Regions from separate parts of the Chromobacterium sp. CCUG 30098 genome, predicted to be linked through region 2. Evidence: predicted binding sites of a transcription regulator. Region 2 holds the regulator's gene; each other region holds the start of a gene.
What was found. The regulator FNR, encoded in region 2, switches genes on or off when oxygen is low (the NO sensors DNR and NnrR bind a similar motif). The targets are predictions, from matches to a motif close to TTGATNNNNATCAA.

Region 1: a site for FNR is predicted at 2,376-2,389, ahead of ccoN (cytochrome-c oxidase, cbb3-type subunit I). Genes of this name have one in related genera too.
Region 3: a site for FNR is predicted at 2,484-2,497, ahead of nirJ (heme d1 biosynthesis radical SAM protein NirJ). Genes of this name have one in related genera too.

The regions. Positions count from the first base shown of each region.
Region 1 is NZ_JAUCGS010000003.1:159,678-163,816, reverse strand. It holds gene pepN (aminopeptidase N) at 1-182, opposite strand, end outside; gene QUG03_RS08930 (M61 family metallopeptidase) at 265-2,043, opposite strand; gene ccoN (cytochrome-c oxidase, cbb3-type subunit I) at 2,516-3,940, shown strand; gene ccoO (cytochrome-c oxidase, cbb3-type subunit II) at 3,957-4,139, shown strand, end outside.
Region 2 is NZ_JAUCGS010000001.1:1,202,026-1,206,164, reverse strand. It holds gene QUG03_RS05635 (RNA methyltransferase) at 38-817, shown strand; gene QUG03_RS05630 (DUF1853 family protein) at 807-1,730, shown strand; gene fnr (fumarate/nitrate reduction transcriptional regulator Fnr) at 1,790-2,536, opposite strand; gene hemN (oxygen-independent coproporphyrinogen III oxidase) at 2,646-4,052, shown strand; gene QUG03_RS05615 (alanine/glycine:cation symporter family protein) at 4,120-4,139, opposite strand, start outside.
Region 3 is NZ_JAUCGS010000001.1:719,981-724,119, reverse strand. It holds gene QUG03_RS03450 (hypothetical protein) at 1-99, shown strand, start outside; gene QUG03_RS03445 (Crp/Fnr family transcriptional regulator) at 304-993, opposite strand; gene nirJ (heme d1 biosynthesis radical SAM protein NirJ) at 1,215-2,426, opposite strand; gene ahbB (siroheme decarboxylase subunit beta) at 2,855-3,847, opposite strand; gene ahbB (siroheme decarboxylase subunit beta) at 3,834-4,139, opposite strand, start outside.

The DNA of each region.
Region 1 (4,139 bases), on a different contig from region 2:
GCGGCGCTGCCGTCCAGCACCAGATCGTCCTGGCGCGCGGCCTTGTCGTTGCGGGTCACCACCAGGCGCGCGTGCACGCGGGTGGCGTCGTCTTCGATGTCGAAGCTCAGATCGACGCGGTCGATCAGAAAAGCGGGGGCTGCGTAGTCGTTGCGGTACTTGACTTGCGGCTGTTGAGCCATGTCTACGTCTCCTTCGATGCCGGCTGCGCCGGTCTTGGCTGGAGGGGGACGACGCCGGGCAGCGGCGCCGACCCGATGAATATTAGCGGCGCAGCCACTGCGCGCCGCCGTCCTGCAACAGCAGGCGGCAGGCGTCGGCAGGAGCGGCTTGCAGCTCCACTTGCGCGCTGATCAGTTCGTCGCGGCGGAACCAGTGCAGTTTCAGCTTATCGCCGGGCTGGTAGCGCGCCAGCGCCTTGTCCAGGTCCACGGCCTTGAGCTTGTCTATGGCCACGATCACGTCGCCGCCGGACAGGCCGGCGCCTTGCGCCGCGCCGCCGTCGTAGACATTGAGCACGCGCACGCCCTGGGCCTCGGCCACGGCCTTGACCCCCAGGCTGGCCGGCGCAGGCTTGCCGCTCAACGCCAGGCCGCCGCGGTCGCCGGCGTTGGCCGCCGGCTCGAAGCGCAGCTCCACGCCCTGGGCCGCCAACAGTTCGGCCAGCGGCAGGGACTCAACACCGCGCAGCGCGCGATCGAAAAAGGCCTTGAGGTCCAGGCCGGTGACGGCCTGCGCCTGGCTTTCCCACTCGTCCTCGGCCAGGCCCTTGCCGTCGTCCAGCCATTTGCGCCACAGCGCGCGCATCACGTCGTCCAGCGACTGACGGCCCTGGCTGTCGCGGCGTATGGTCAGGTCCAGCGCCAGCGCGGCCAGCGCGCCCTTGGTGTAATAGCTGACGATGCTGTTGGGGCTGTTTTCGTCTTGTCGATAGTACTTGGTCCACGCTTCGAAGCTGGATTGCTCCAGCGTCTGCTTCAAGCGGCCGGCGCCGCGCTCGACGCCGCTGATGGTTTCCGCCAGCAGGCCCAGATAGCGCTTCTCGTCTATCAGGCCGCAACGCACCAGGCTCAGGTCGTCGTAATAGGAGGTGATGCCCTCGAAGGCCCACAGCAGACGGGTATAGCCTTCCTGGTTCAGATCGTAGGGCGTGAACGCCGCCGGCTTCATCCGCTTGACGTTCCAGCTGTGGAAATATTCGTGGCTGATCAGGCCCAGCAGCTTCAGATAGCCGTCACCGATCTCCTCGACGCCCTGCTGCGGCAAGTCGTCGCGATTGGCCACCAGCGCGGTGGAGGCGCGATGCTCCAGGCCGCCGTAGATGTCCTTGCCGACGAAAAGCATGAATACGTAGCGCTCGAAGGGCGCCGGCTCGCCGAACAGCTTGATCTGGTATTCGCAGATTTTCTTGGCGTCGCGCGCCAGGCGCTTGAGGTCGGCGCGGAAGCGGCCGGAGACGACGAATTCGTGCGGCACGCCGCAGGCTTTGAAGCTGACGCGTTCGAAAGCGCCCAGTTCCACCGGGTGGTCGATCAACTCGTCGTAAGAGGCGGCCTGATAGCCGCCGAAGCCGGTTTTCTTGTCCGCGCCGCGCGCCGGCAAGCTGGTCGCCACCTTCCAATCGGCGTAGGCCTTGCCTTCCGGCGGCAGGATCTCCACCTCGCAAGCCTCGTTCTCGTAGCCGTCCGCCGCCAGGAAAACGCTGCTGCCGTTATAGAAGCCGCGCTGCGCGTCCAGATAAGCGCCGCGCACCGACAGATCAAACGCATAAACTTTATAGCGTAGAACCAACGAGCCCTTGACTGGCGCGGCTTGCCAACTGTTTTTTGTCAGCTGGACCAGCCGCACCGCTTTTCCCGCGGATTCCGCGCGAATTTCCACAATATGTTTGGAGAACTCCCGGATCATGTAACTGCCGGGAATCCACGCCGGCAATGAGAAAATCTGGCCATTCTTGGCGGGCCGGGAAACGGTCAGGACGACCTCGAAAAGATGCGCCTCCGGGGCGCTCGGACATAGGGTGTAGCGGACGGAAACGGTCATGATCTGCCTGCAATCGTTGCAAAACCTTCTGATTTTAGCACTTGCCGCGGGTAAACGCTGCGTTTTATGACATCTTGATCCAGGTCAAGAAGGCTGGGCCGCCAGACAATACAATCTCGGTCAGTAGCAACAGTATTTGCAAGAACTGTCACGCTCGCTTGAGACATAAATAAAGACAAATGGGAAAGCGACATCCCCCGGCCGTCCAAACTGGCCCGATATGGGTAATTGATTTAGAATGCCGGGTTAACTAAATGGGGAAATTGCGCTGTCGCAATACGGGATGAACTGCTAATACAGACATCAGTACCGCTGCGATCTGGGTCAAGCGCTTGATTTTAATAAAAGTCGTTTTCCCTGCGGCATCGTCTGGATACAGTCACATCGGTACAGATGGGGACAGTTTCCCGGACTTCAAGCCGCCGATTAGATATGTCACGTTCTGAGTTAGCAACCTTGGAGAAAACCCTAAATGGAAACGCAATCCACTTATAACTATAAGGTGGTGCGCCAATTTGCCATCATGACCGTCGTGTGGGGCATTGTCGGCATGTTGGTGGGCGTCATCATTGCGGCCCAACTGGTCTGGCCCGAATTGAACTTCGGCCCCTGGTTCCACTTTGGCCGCCTGCGTCCTCTGCACACCAATGCGGTCATCTTCGCCTTTGGCGGTTGCGGCCTGTTCGCCACCTCCTATTACGTGGTGCAGCGTACCTGTAACGTCCGGCTGATCTCCGACAAGCTCGCCGCCTTCACCTTCTGGGGCTGGCAGCTGGTGATCGTGCTGGCCGCCATCACCTTGCCGCTGGGCCTGACCACCAGCAAGGAATACGCCGAGCTGGAATGGCCGATCAAACTGCTGATCGCGGTGATCTGGGTTGTTTACGCCATCGTTTTCTTCGGCACCATCGCCATCCGCAAGGTCAAGCACATCTACGTGGCCAACTGGTTCTACGGCGCCTTCATCCTGGCCGTGGCCCTGCTGCACATCGTCAACTCCGCCTTCGTGCCGGTGTCGCTGTGGAAATCCTACTCCGCCTACTCCGGCGCCGTGGACGCCATGGTGCAATGGTGGTACGGCCACAACGCCGTGGGCTTCTTCCTGACCGCCGCCTTCCTGGGCATGATGTACTACTTCATCCCGAAACAGGCCGGCCGTCCGGTTTACTCCTACCGCCTGTCCGTGGTGCACTTCTGGGCGCTGATCTTCACCTATATGTGGGCCGGTCCTCACCACCTGCATTACACCAGCCTGCCTGACTGGACCCAGTCCGTAGGCATGGTGTTCTCCCTGGTGCTGCTGGCTCCGAGCTGGGGCGGCATGATCAACGGCATCATGACGCTGTCCGGCGCCTGGCATAAGCTGCGCACCGATCCGGTGTTGAAATTCCTGGTGGTTTCGCTGTCCTTCTACGGCATGTCCACCTTCGAAGGCCCGATGATGTCGATCAAGACCGTCAACGCCTTGTCCCACTATACCGACTGGACCATCGGCCACGTGCACTCCGGCGCGCTGGGCTGGGTGGGCTTCATCACCATCGGTTCCATGTACTACCTGATTCCGCGCCTGTTCGGCCGCGAATCCATGTTCAGCCTGAAGCTGGTTGAAGCCCATTTCTGGCTCGCCACCGTCGGCGTGGTGCTGTACATCGCCGCGCTGTGGATCTCCGGCGTGACCCAGGGCCTGATGTGGCGCGCGCTGAACCCGGACGGCACCCTGACCTACGCCTTCGTAGAGGCGGTCAAGGCCACCTATCCGTACCACTTCGTGCGTCTGCTCGGCGGCTTCCTGTACCTGCTCGGCATGTTCCTGATGGCCTACAACACCTTCCGCACCGTAACCGCGGGCCGTGCCGTAGACGCCAAGATCCCGGCCATCACCGCCCACGCTCATTGAGGCGCAAGGAAACATCATGGATAAGATACAAAAACTGATCGAAGAACACGTCGGCTATCTGATCGTGTTTACCCTGCTGGTCGTCAGCGTGGCCGGTCTGGTGGAAATTCTGCCGCTGGCCTTCCAGAAATCGACCACTCAGCCGGTGGCCGGCGTCAAGCCCTACACCGCCGTGCAGCTGGCCGGCCGCGACATCTAC
Region 2 (4,139 bases):
TTTTCGATAAGCCGGCTATTTTAATGTGAAACTGCTGATGAATAAACCCCAAGTACCTGATTTTCTGAAAAACATTCGCATCGTGTTGGCCCGCCCCAACCATCCGGGCAATATCGGCTCCGCCGCCCGGGCGATGAAAACCATGGGCCTGAGCCGGCTGTATCTGGTTGAACCCAAAGTGTTTCCCAGCGACGAGGCCAATACGCTGGCCTCCGGCGCGGTGGATCTTCTGGAGCAGGCCACCGTGGTGTCCAGCCTGGCCGAGGCCTTGCAAGACGTCACCATCGCCTGCGCGCTGACCAGCCGCCGTCGCGAGCTGACCACCCCGCTGTCCACCCCGCGCCAGACCACGCCGGAACTGGTGGCGCGCGCCCGCGCCGGCGAACAGGTGGCCCTGGTGTTCGGCAACGAGACCTTCGGCCTGTCCATTGAAGAAGTCGAACAATGCAACCGCCTGGTCACCATCCCCGGCAACCCGGACTACTTCTCGCTGAATCTGGCGATGGCGGTGCAGGTGATGACTTACGAACTGTTCAGCCACACCGGCGTGGACGTCGACTATCTGCGCGCAGACAGCGACGCGGCGGCGCTGGGCGAGGTGGAGGGCTTCTGCGGCCACCTGGAACAGACCATGGACAAGATAGGCTATTTCCGCCGCCGCAACAGCGAACGGATGATGCGCCGGATGCGCACCCTGTTCAACCGCGCCGGCCTGCTGCGCGAGGAAATCGACATCCTGCGCGGCTTCCTCAAACAGGTGCAGCGCGCCGCCGACGGCGAAGTCCGCCGCGACGCGCCCGGACAGGATGGCGAATAAGCCGCCGTTCACCCTGCCCTACGCGCACCCGGCGGTGCGCGATCTGGCTTTTCTGCTCTCCGCGCCCTCGCCCTGGCGCAGCGGCGCGGACATCCCGCCGCAGCGGCTGCTGGGGGCCGACGGCCCGGCCTTGCTGCAAACGCTGGACGCCGATCCTGCCGAACTTCAGCACTGGCTGGCGCGCCAGCCCACCCGCCGTCTGGGCCATTACGCGGAACGGCTGCTGTCCTTCTGGTTCCGGCTGGCGCCGCACATCGAACTGGTGGCCAGCAATCTGCCGGTGCGCGCGCCGGACGGCCGCACCGTCGGCGAGTTCGACTTCTTGCTGCGCCTAGACGGCCAACCGCTGCATCTGGAAGCCGCCAGCAAGTTCTATCTGCAACTGGGCCGCAGCGCGGACACCTTGACCGGCCCCAGCCTACGCGACGCCTGGGCGCTGAAAGCCCATAAACTGCAAACCCAGCTGCGCCTGTCCCGCCACCCGGCTGCGCAAGCGACGCTGCCGGCAGGCTTTGAGGGCTGCGCGGTCGGCGCTCGGCTCAGCGGCTGGCTGTTCCACGCCCGCGACACCGCGCCGGAAGCGCCGCCCGGCGCCCAGCCGCTGTACGGGCAATACTGGCCGCTGCGCGGCGACTGGCCGGCGCTGAACGCGGATTCGCGCTGGGCCTGGCTGCCCAGGCTCAGTTGGCTGGCGCCGGCGCGCCGCTCGCGGGAACACACCGCCGACGCGGCGGAACTACGCGCGCGCCTGGAACAGGCCGAGGCGCCGCAGCTGCTGGCCGAACTGCAGCCCGGCCCCGACGGCGACTGGCATGAAGTGGCCCGCGGCTTCGCCGTGCCGCCGGGCTGGCCTCAGGAGGCGCCGCTGTCGCGGCTGCTGCTGCAAATCGCGGACTGCGCGCCGGCCCCATGAAAAAAGGCAAGCCCGAGGGCTTGCCTTGCGTTTTCCATCTGTCCGCCCGCGCGGCGGAATCAATGTCCGTTGGCGTGAGCGCAGCCGGAAATCAGCGCCTTCAATTCGTCCACCATCACCAGTTGGATGTGCTTGTGATCGACGGTGATCCAGCCTTGCTGCTGGAACTTGGACAGCGTGCGGCTGACGGTTTCCAGCTTCAGGCCGAGGAAGCTGCCGATTTCCTCGCGGCTCATGCGCAGGATGAAGTCGTTGGCGGCGAAGCCGCGGGTGGACAGACGCTGCGACAGATTGAGCAGGAAGGCGGCCAGGCGCTCTTCCGCCTTCATGTTGCCCAATAACAACATTACATTCTGATCGCGAACGATCTCGCGGCTCATCAGACGGTAGAAATGGTGCTGCAGGGTGGGAATTTCGCGGCCCAGGCTCTCCATGCGGCTGAACGGCAGCTCGCACACCTCGCTGTCCTCCAGCGCGATGGCGTCGCAGCCGTGCACATTGGCGGAAATGCCGTCCAGGCCCATCAGTTCGCCGGACATATGGAAGCCGGTGACCTGCTCGCGGCCGTCCTGGCTGGCGACGCTGGTCTTGAAGAAGCCGGTGCGCACCGCGAACAGCGAACGGAAGCCTTCGCCGCTGCGGAACAAGTACTCGCCGCGCTTCAAACGGCGGCTTTGGCGGATCACCGCGTCGAGCTGGGTCAGCTCCTCGCGGTTAAGCCCCACAGGTAGACAAAGTTCCTTCAGGCTGCAGTTGGAGCAGGAGACCTTCAGGTTATGCAAAGAGATATGGTTCTGATCGGACATGGCATGTTTAGTACAAGCTTGCGATGAAGCTTGACCCTTATCAAAGCGAAATTCGCAGGATTTCCGCAAATTTACCAGTCCACCAGAGGTTTTGCCATCCAAATACGACATGAAGACCACCCACCCATTTTCTCCTGCCCATTTTGAATTCGACCGCGCGCTGATTGAGCGCCTCGACGGGACAGGTCCTAGATATACGTCATACCCGACAGCGGATCGCTTTACGCCGGGTTTTGCCGAAAGAGACTACATCCACTGGCTACGGCAGCGCAGCATCGGCGCCAACCGGAAACCTTTATCATTGTACGCTCATATACCTTTTTGCAACACTATCTGCTACTACTGCGGTTGCAACAAGATCATCACCAAGGACAGCGGCAAAGCGGACTTGTACCTGGACTACCTGGAGAAGGAGGTCCGCATGATCGCCTCCTGTCTGGGCCGCCGCGAGCAAGTGATACAGCTGCATTTCGGCGGCGGCACCCCCACTTTCTTGTCCGACGCGCAACTGGAACGATTGATGACCTTGCTCAAGACTCATTTCGAGTTCTTGAAGGAGGGGGAGTATTCCATAGAAATAGACCCGCGCAAAGTCAGCGCGGCGACAATCTTCAAACTGGCCGAACTCGGCTTCAACCGCATCAGCGTCGGGATTCAGGACTTTGAACCGACGGTGCAGCAGGCGGTGAACCGGGTGCAGTCCGAAGAGGAAACGCTGGAGGTGATCCAGGCCGCGCGCGACGCCGGTTTCAAGTCCGTCAGCGTCGATCTGATCTACGGCCTGCCGCTGCAGACCCGGGAATCGGTGCGCCGCACGCTGGACAAGGTGATCGCCATCGGGCCGGACCGGCTGGCGCTGTACAACTACGCCCACCTGCCCACCGTGTTCATGCCGCAGCGGCGCATCAACGAGGCCGATCTGCCCTCGCCGGAAACCAAGCTGGACATCCTGCAGGATTCGGTGCAGCGCCTGGCCGACGCCGGCTATGTCTTCATCGGCATGGATCACTTCGCCAAGCCGGACGACGAACTGGCCTCCGCCCTGCGCCAGGGCCGGCTGCAACGCAATTTCCAGGGCTACTCCACCCATGCGGACTGCGACATGATCGGTCTTGGCGTGTCCTCCATCGGCAAGGTCGGCCCCTGTTACAGCCAGAGCGCCAAGGACCTGGACAGTTATTACGCGGCGCTGGACAGCGGCCATCTGCCGGTGTTGCGCGGGCTGACGCTGGACAATGACGACATCCTGCGCCGCAGCATCATCCAAGGCCTGATGTGTCGCTTCTCGCTGTCGGTGGAGGCGCTGGAAGAGATCCACGGCATCAACTTCGCCGAGTACTTCGCCGAAGAACTGCCGCAGATCCGCGAATACCAGCAACTGGGCCTGCTGTCCTTCGACGGCGACTTCATCATGGTGGAGCCCAAGGGCCGCTTCCTGATCCGCAATATCGCGATGATCTTCGACCGGCATCTGCGGGAGCGCCGCACCCAGGCGCGCTACTCCAAGACCATTTGAACGGGGCTAGCAACAAAACAGCCCGCGTCATGACGCGGGCTGTTTATCGTTGGAGCCGGACGCAGGCTTACCAGATGTCTTTTTCCA
Region 3 (4,139 bases), 480 kb from region 2:
TTCAGCAATATGGCCATTGCCCGCCAGGCGCTGGTGGGCGCGCCCGCGCCGGAGCTGTCGGCCGAGCGGAGGCAACGCGTGGTGTGGATAGAACCGTAGGCATACCCGGTCAGTAGCCGGCTATCCAAACGGTTGAGGCGGGGCGCGCTAAGAACCTGTTCTAAGAGCGTGTTTACGATCTCGCGAGCTAGGACGAGACAAGGCGAAACCGGCTGAGAAAGCGGAATGTACAAGTGGTACATGAGCATTTCGAAGCGGGTTTCAACGCCGTATCGCCGACGCGCAGCAGATCGTAAACAGGTTCTAAGCGCAGTTGCCAAACGCTTTCAAGCGCTCCACATCCACCAGCGTGATGTCGCGCCCGTCCACCTGGATCAGCTCCGCCTCGATCAACTGGTGCAGCATGCGCGAGAAGGTTTCCGGCGTCAGGTTGAGCCGGGAGGCGATCAGGCTTTTGTTCACCGGCAGCGATACCTGCGGCGTCAGGCTGTCGCCGTCTTCCGGGATGTGTTGCAGCAGATAGCCAATCACCCGCTGCAAGGAGCTTTCGATGGAGTAGCGCTCCACGTCCCGCACCAGGCCGTGCAGGCGCAGCGACAGGCCGGCCAGCAAGCGCCGGGCGAAGGCCGGGTCGTGGTCTATCGCTTGCAGGATGCCGGCCGCCTCCACCTTGAGCAGCATGCCGTCTTCCAGAAACTGGGCCATCACCGGGCAGGGCCGGCCCAGGAACATCACCGCCTCGGCAAAGCTTTGGCCGGGGTGGATGATTTCCATCACTTTTTCACTGCCCTGCGCCGAGGACAGCGCCAGTTTCACCCGGCCGTACACCACCAGGAACATGCCGTCGCAGGGGTCGCCCTTCTGGAAGATCACCTGGCCCTTGAGGCCGCGCAGTTCTTGGGTGTGCGGCACCAGCGCCTGGATCTGTTCCGGGGAGAGTTGCTGAAACAGCGGCTGGTGGCGCAGGAAGGAAGGGATGTCCAGATGGCTCATGACGGTGTGGCTCGATGATGGGGTAGGTTCTCACTATAAAAGCGCGTTCCGCCAACGACCATGCGCCATTGGCAGCAGCCGCCTAGTTCGATGTGATTAGAAAAAGGCCGGCAGCTTCAATATGTTGAAGCGTTGCATGGATACCTGGGAAACCGCGTGTTCGACGTTTTGAACCATCATCCCTCTCAAAGAGATCGTAAACAGGCTCTACGGCGCTCGCCTCAATGTCGGGCCTCCCGGCTCCACGGCGTCAGCGCCGGCCGCGCGTGGCGGCCCGGCTCCACGCCGATTTCCGCGTCGCTCAGATAACAGGCCGGGTCCGCCGCCCAGAAATCCCCGCTCAGCTCCCAGGCGCGCACCCGGGTGTTGCCGTTGCAGATGTCCAGGTGGCCGCAAGCGCCGCAGCGGCCAGCCACCGGGCGCGGGGATTGGCGCAGGCCGCTCATCAAGGGGTGATGCGGCTGTTGCCAGATCGTAGAAAACGGCCGTTCCCGCACATTGCCCAGCGTCACCTTCCACCACATGGTGTCCGGGTGCACATTGCCCAGGTTGTCGATATTGGCGATGTGGACGCCGCTGGCGTTGCCGCCCCAGCGCCGCAGCGCCCGCAGCAGCGCGTCGGCGCGCTCCGGATAATGCCGGCGCGCCCAGTGCAGCAGGTAGACGCCGTCCGCGTCGTTGTTGCCGGTGACGAAGTCCCTCGGCCGGCCGGCGTCCAGCTGGGCCATCGCCTGCTGGATCAGCAGTTCCAGCGCCCAGCGGCTGCGGACGTGGCGGGCGTCGTCGGCGCGGTGCTTGTTGCCGCGTCCGGCGTAGTTGAGGTGGGAGAAGTAGAACTTGTCGATGTCTTCGTCCGCCATCAGTTGCAGCAGCGCCGGCAGGTCCGCGGCGTTGTCATTGGTCATGGTGTAGCGGATGCCCACTTTCAGGCCGGCGTCGCGCGCCAGCCGCAGGCCCTGCAAGGCCAGATCAAAGCCGCCGTCCAGCCGCCGGAAGCGGTCATGGGTGGCGCCGATGCCGTCCAGGCTGACGCCCACGTAGTCAAAGCCGATATCCGCCAGCGTGGCGGCGGCGGCCGGGTCTATCAGGGTGCCGTTGCTGGACAGGCCGATATAGAAGCCCAGCGCCTTGGCGCGCCGGGCGATGGCCGGCAGGTCCGGCCGCAACAGCGGTTCGCCGCCGGACAGGATCAGCACGCGCACGCCGTAGGCGTGGAGATCGTCCAGCACCGCATAGGCTTCTTCGGTGCTCAGTTCGCCGGCGAAGTCGCGGTTGGCGGAGGTGGAGTAGCAGTGCTGGCAGGTGAGGTTGCAGCGGCGGATCAGGTTCCAGATCACCACTGGGCCTTGCGGGCCGACGGGCATGGCGCGGCCCGGCGGTTGGGACGCCGCCGGCTCGCGCAGCAGGCGCAGGTATTGGGTTAATCGCAACATGGCCGGCTCCGCCGCGGGAAGATGGCTCAGTGTGCGGCCGGGGGCGGCGGCGGCTCCTTGACGCGGGTCAATGGAATCTGGGCAAGCAAACTTGATTTGCACAAGGTCGAGGACGCCGCTGGCGAAACGTCACCGCCAGCGCGTATCCGACGCGCCCCCACTCCCTTCAAGCCTGCCGTCGGGTGGCAGGCCCGAGGTCTTAAGCGGCTGCCCTGTTTGAGCGATTTGACGTTAGCAAATCGCGAGTTCAGCCGCGCCTCGGGCCTGACGGGACCCGCCGGGAAGCCGCAGGCCAGGCTTGCAGGGCGGCCTTTAGGGTAAAGGGAGATTTGGCCGCGCAAATCTTCCTTTCCGTTTGCCGGGCGGAACCGGCCCTAAATCATCATCCGCGCAGCGGATTCAAAACCACAAAGCCCAAAACTCGGCCCTCACAATCTCAATCCCGTTTTCTTCAAAATCCGACTGGAAAACAGCACTTCGTGGCCGCGGCAGGCCTCGCCCAGCAAGGCGCGCGCGTCGTCCACCGCGGCCAGCACCGCCGGCCGCTCGCTGCCGTGCAGCATGGCGAACAGATTGTACGGCCAGCCCGGCCGGCGCGGACGGCGGTAGCAGTGGCTGACCGCGTCCAGGCCGCCCAACTGCGCGCCCAGCGCGTCCACTTGCTCGTCGGCCACGTCGAACACCGCCATGCCGTTGGCGCGGTAGCCGATGGCGTAATGATTGGGCACCGCGCCGATGCGGCGTACCACGCCCTGCTCCAGCCAGCGCGTCAGCCGCGCCGTCACTTCGGCCTCCGCCCAGCCCAGTTGCCGCGCAATGTCGCGGTAAGGGTAGCGGCACAGCGGCAGGCCGGCCTGGGTGGCGCGGATCAGCCGCCGGTCGTCTTCGCTCAACGCGGCCGGTTCGCCCGTGCCCCGCGCGCCGGCGGCCGCGCCCACCGGAGCCGCGCCGCCCACCTGAAAACGCATGCCGACAAAGTATTCCCGCTCTTTGGGAAACAGGTGCACTTCCAGGCCGGTCACCAGTTCGATGCCGCGCCGGGCGGCGTCGATGGCGGCGGCGCTGTCCGCGGCCAGCACAAACCACATATTGAGCCGGTGCTCGCGGCGGTAGTTGTGCGCCACCGCCGGCAGCGCGTTGACGGCGGCGGCCACTTCGTCAAAGCGCGCTTCCGGCGCGGCCAAGGCGGCCAGCACGAAGCGGCCGCCCAGGCGTTCTATCTGGTACATCGGCCCAAAGCGGCTGAGCACACCGGCGTGCAGCAGTGCGCGCAAGCGGCGGATCAGGCCGTCTTCGCCCAGGCCCAGGCTGCGCCCGGCCGCCGCGTAGGGGCGCGAGGCCAGCGGGAAGCCGCCTTGCAGCCGGTCTATCAGCCGCGCGTCCAAGGCGTCCAGCATTGCCAGCGCTTCAGGCGTATCCATAACAGGCTCCGGTTTGTTTGTAGCGCCGGGTGGAGCGCAGCACCGCCTGCGGCAGCCGTTCCAGGCCGTGCCGGCGGCGGATGTCCGCCAGCGCGGCGTCCAGGCTCTGCGCGTCGCGGGCGTGAACCATGGTGAACAGTTGGTAAGGCCAGTCCGGCGGCCGCGGCGGCCGTTCGTAGCACAGGGTGACGGCCGGCTCCGCCGCCAGCGCCAGCGCCACGCGCTCGCGTTCGGCGTCGTCGTCTATCCGCCACACCCACATGGCGTTGGCGCGGTAGCCCAGTTCCTGGTG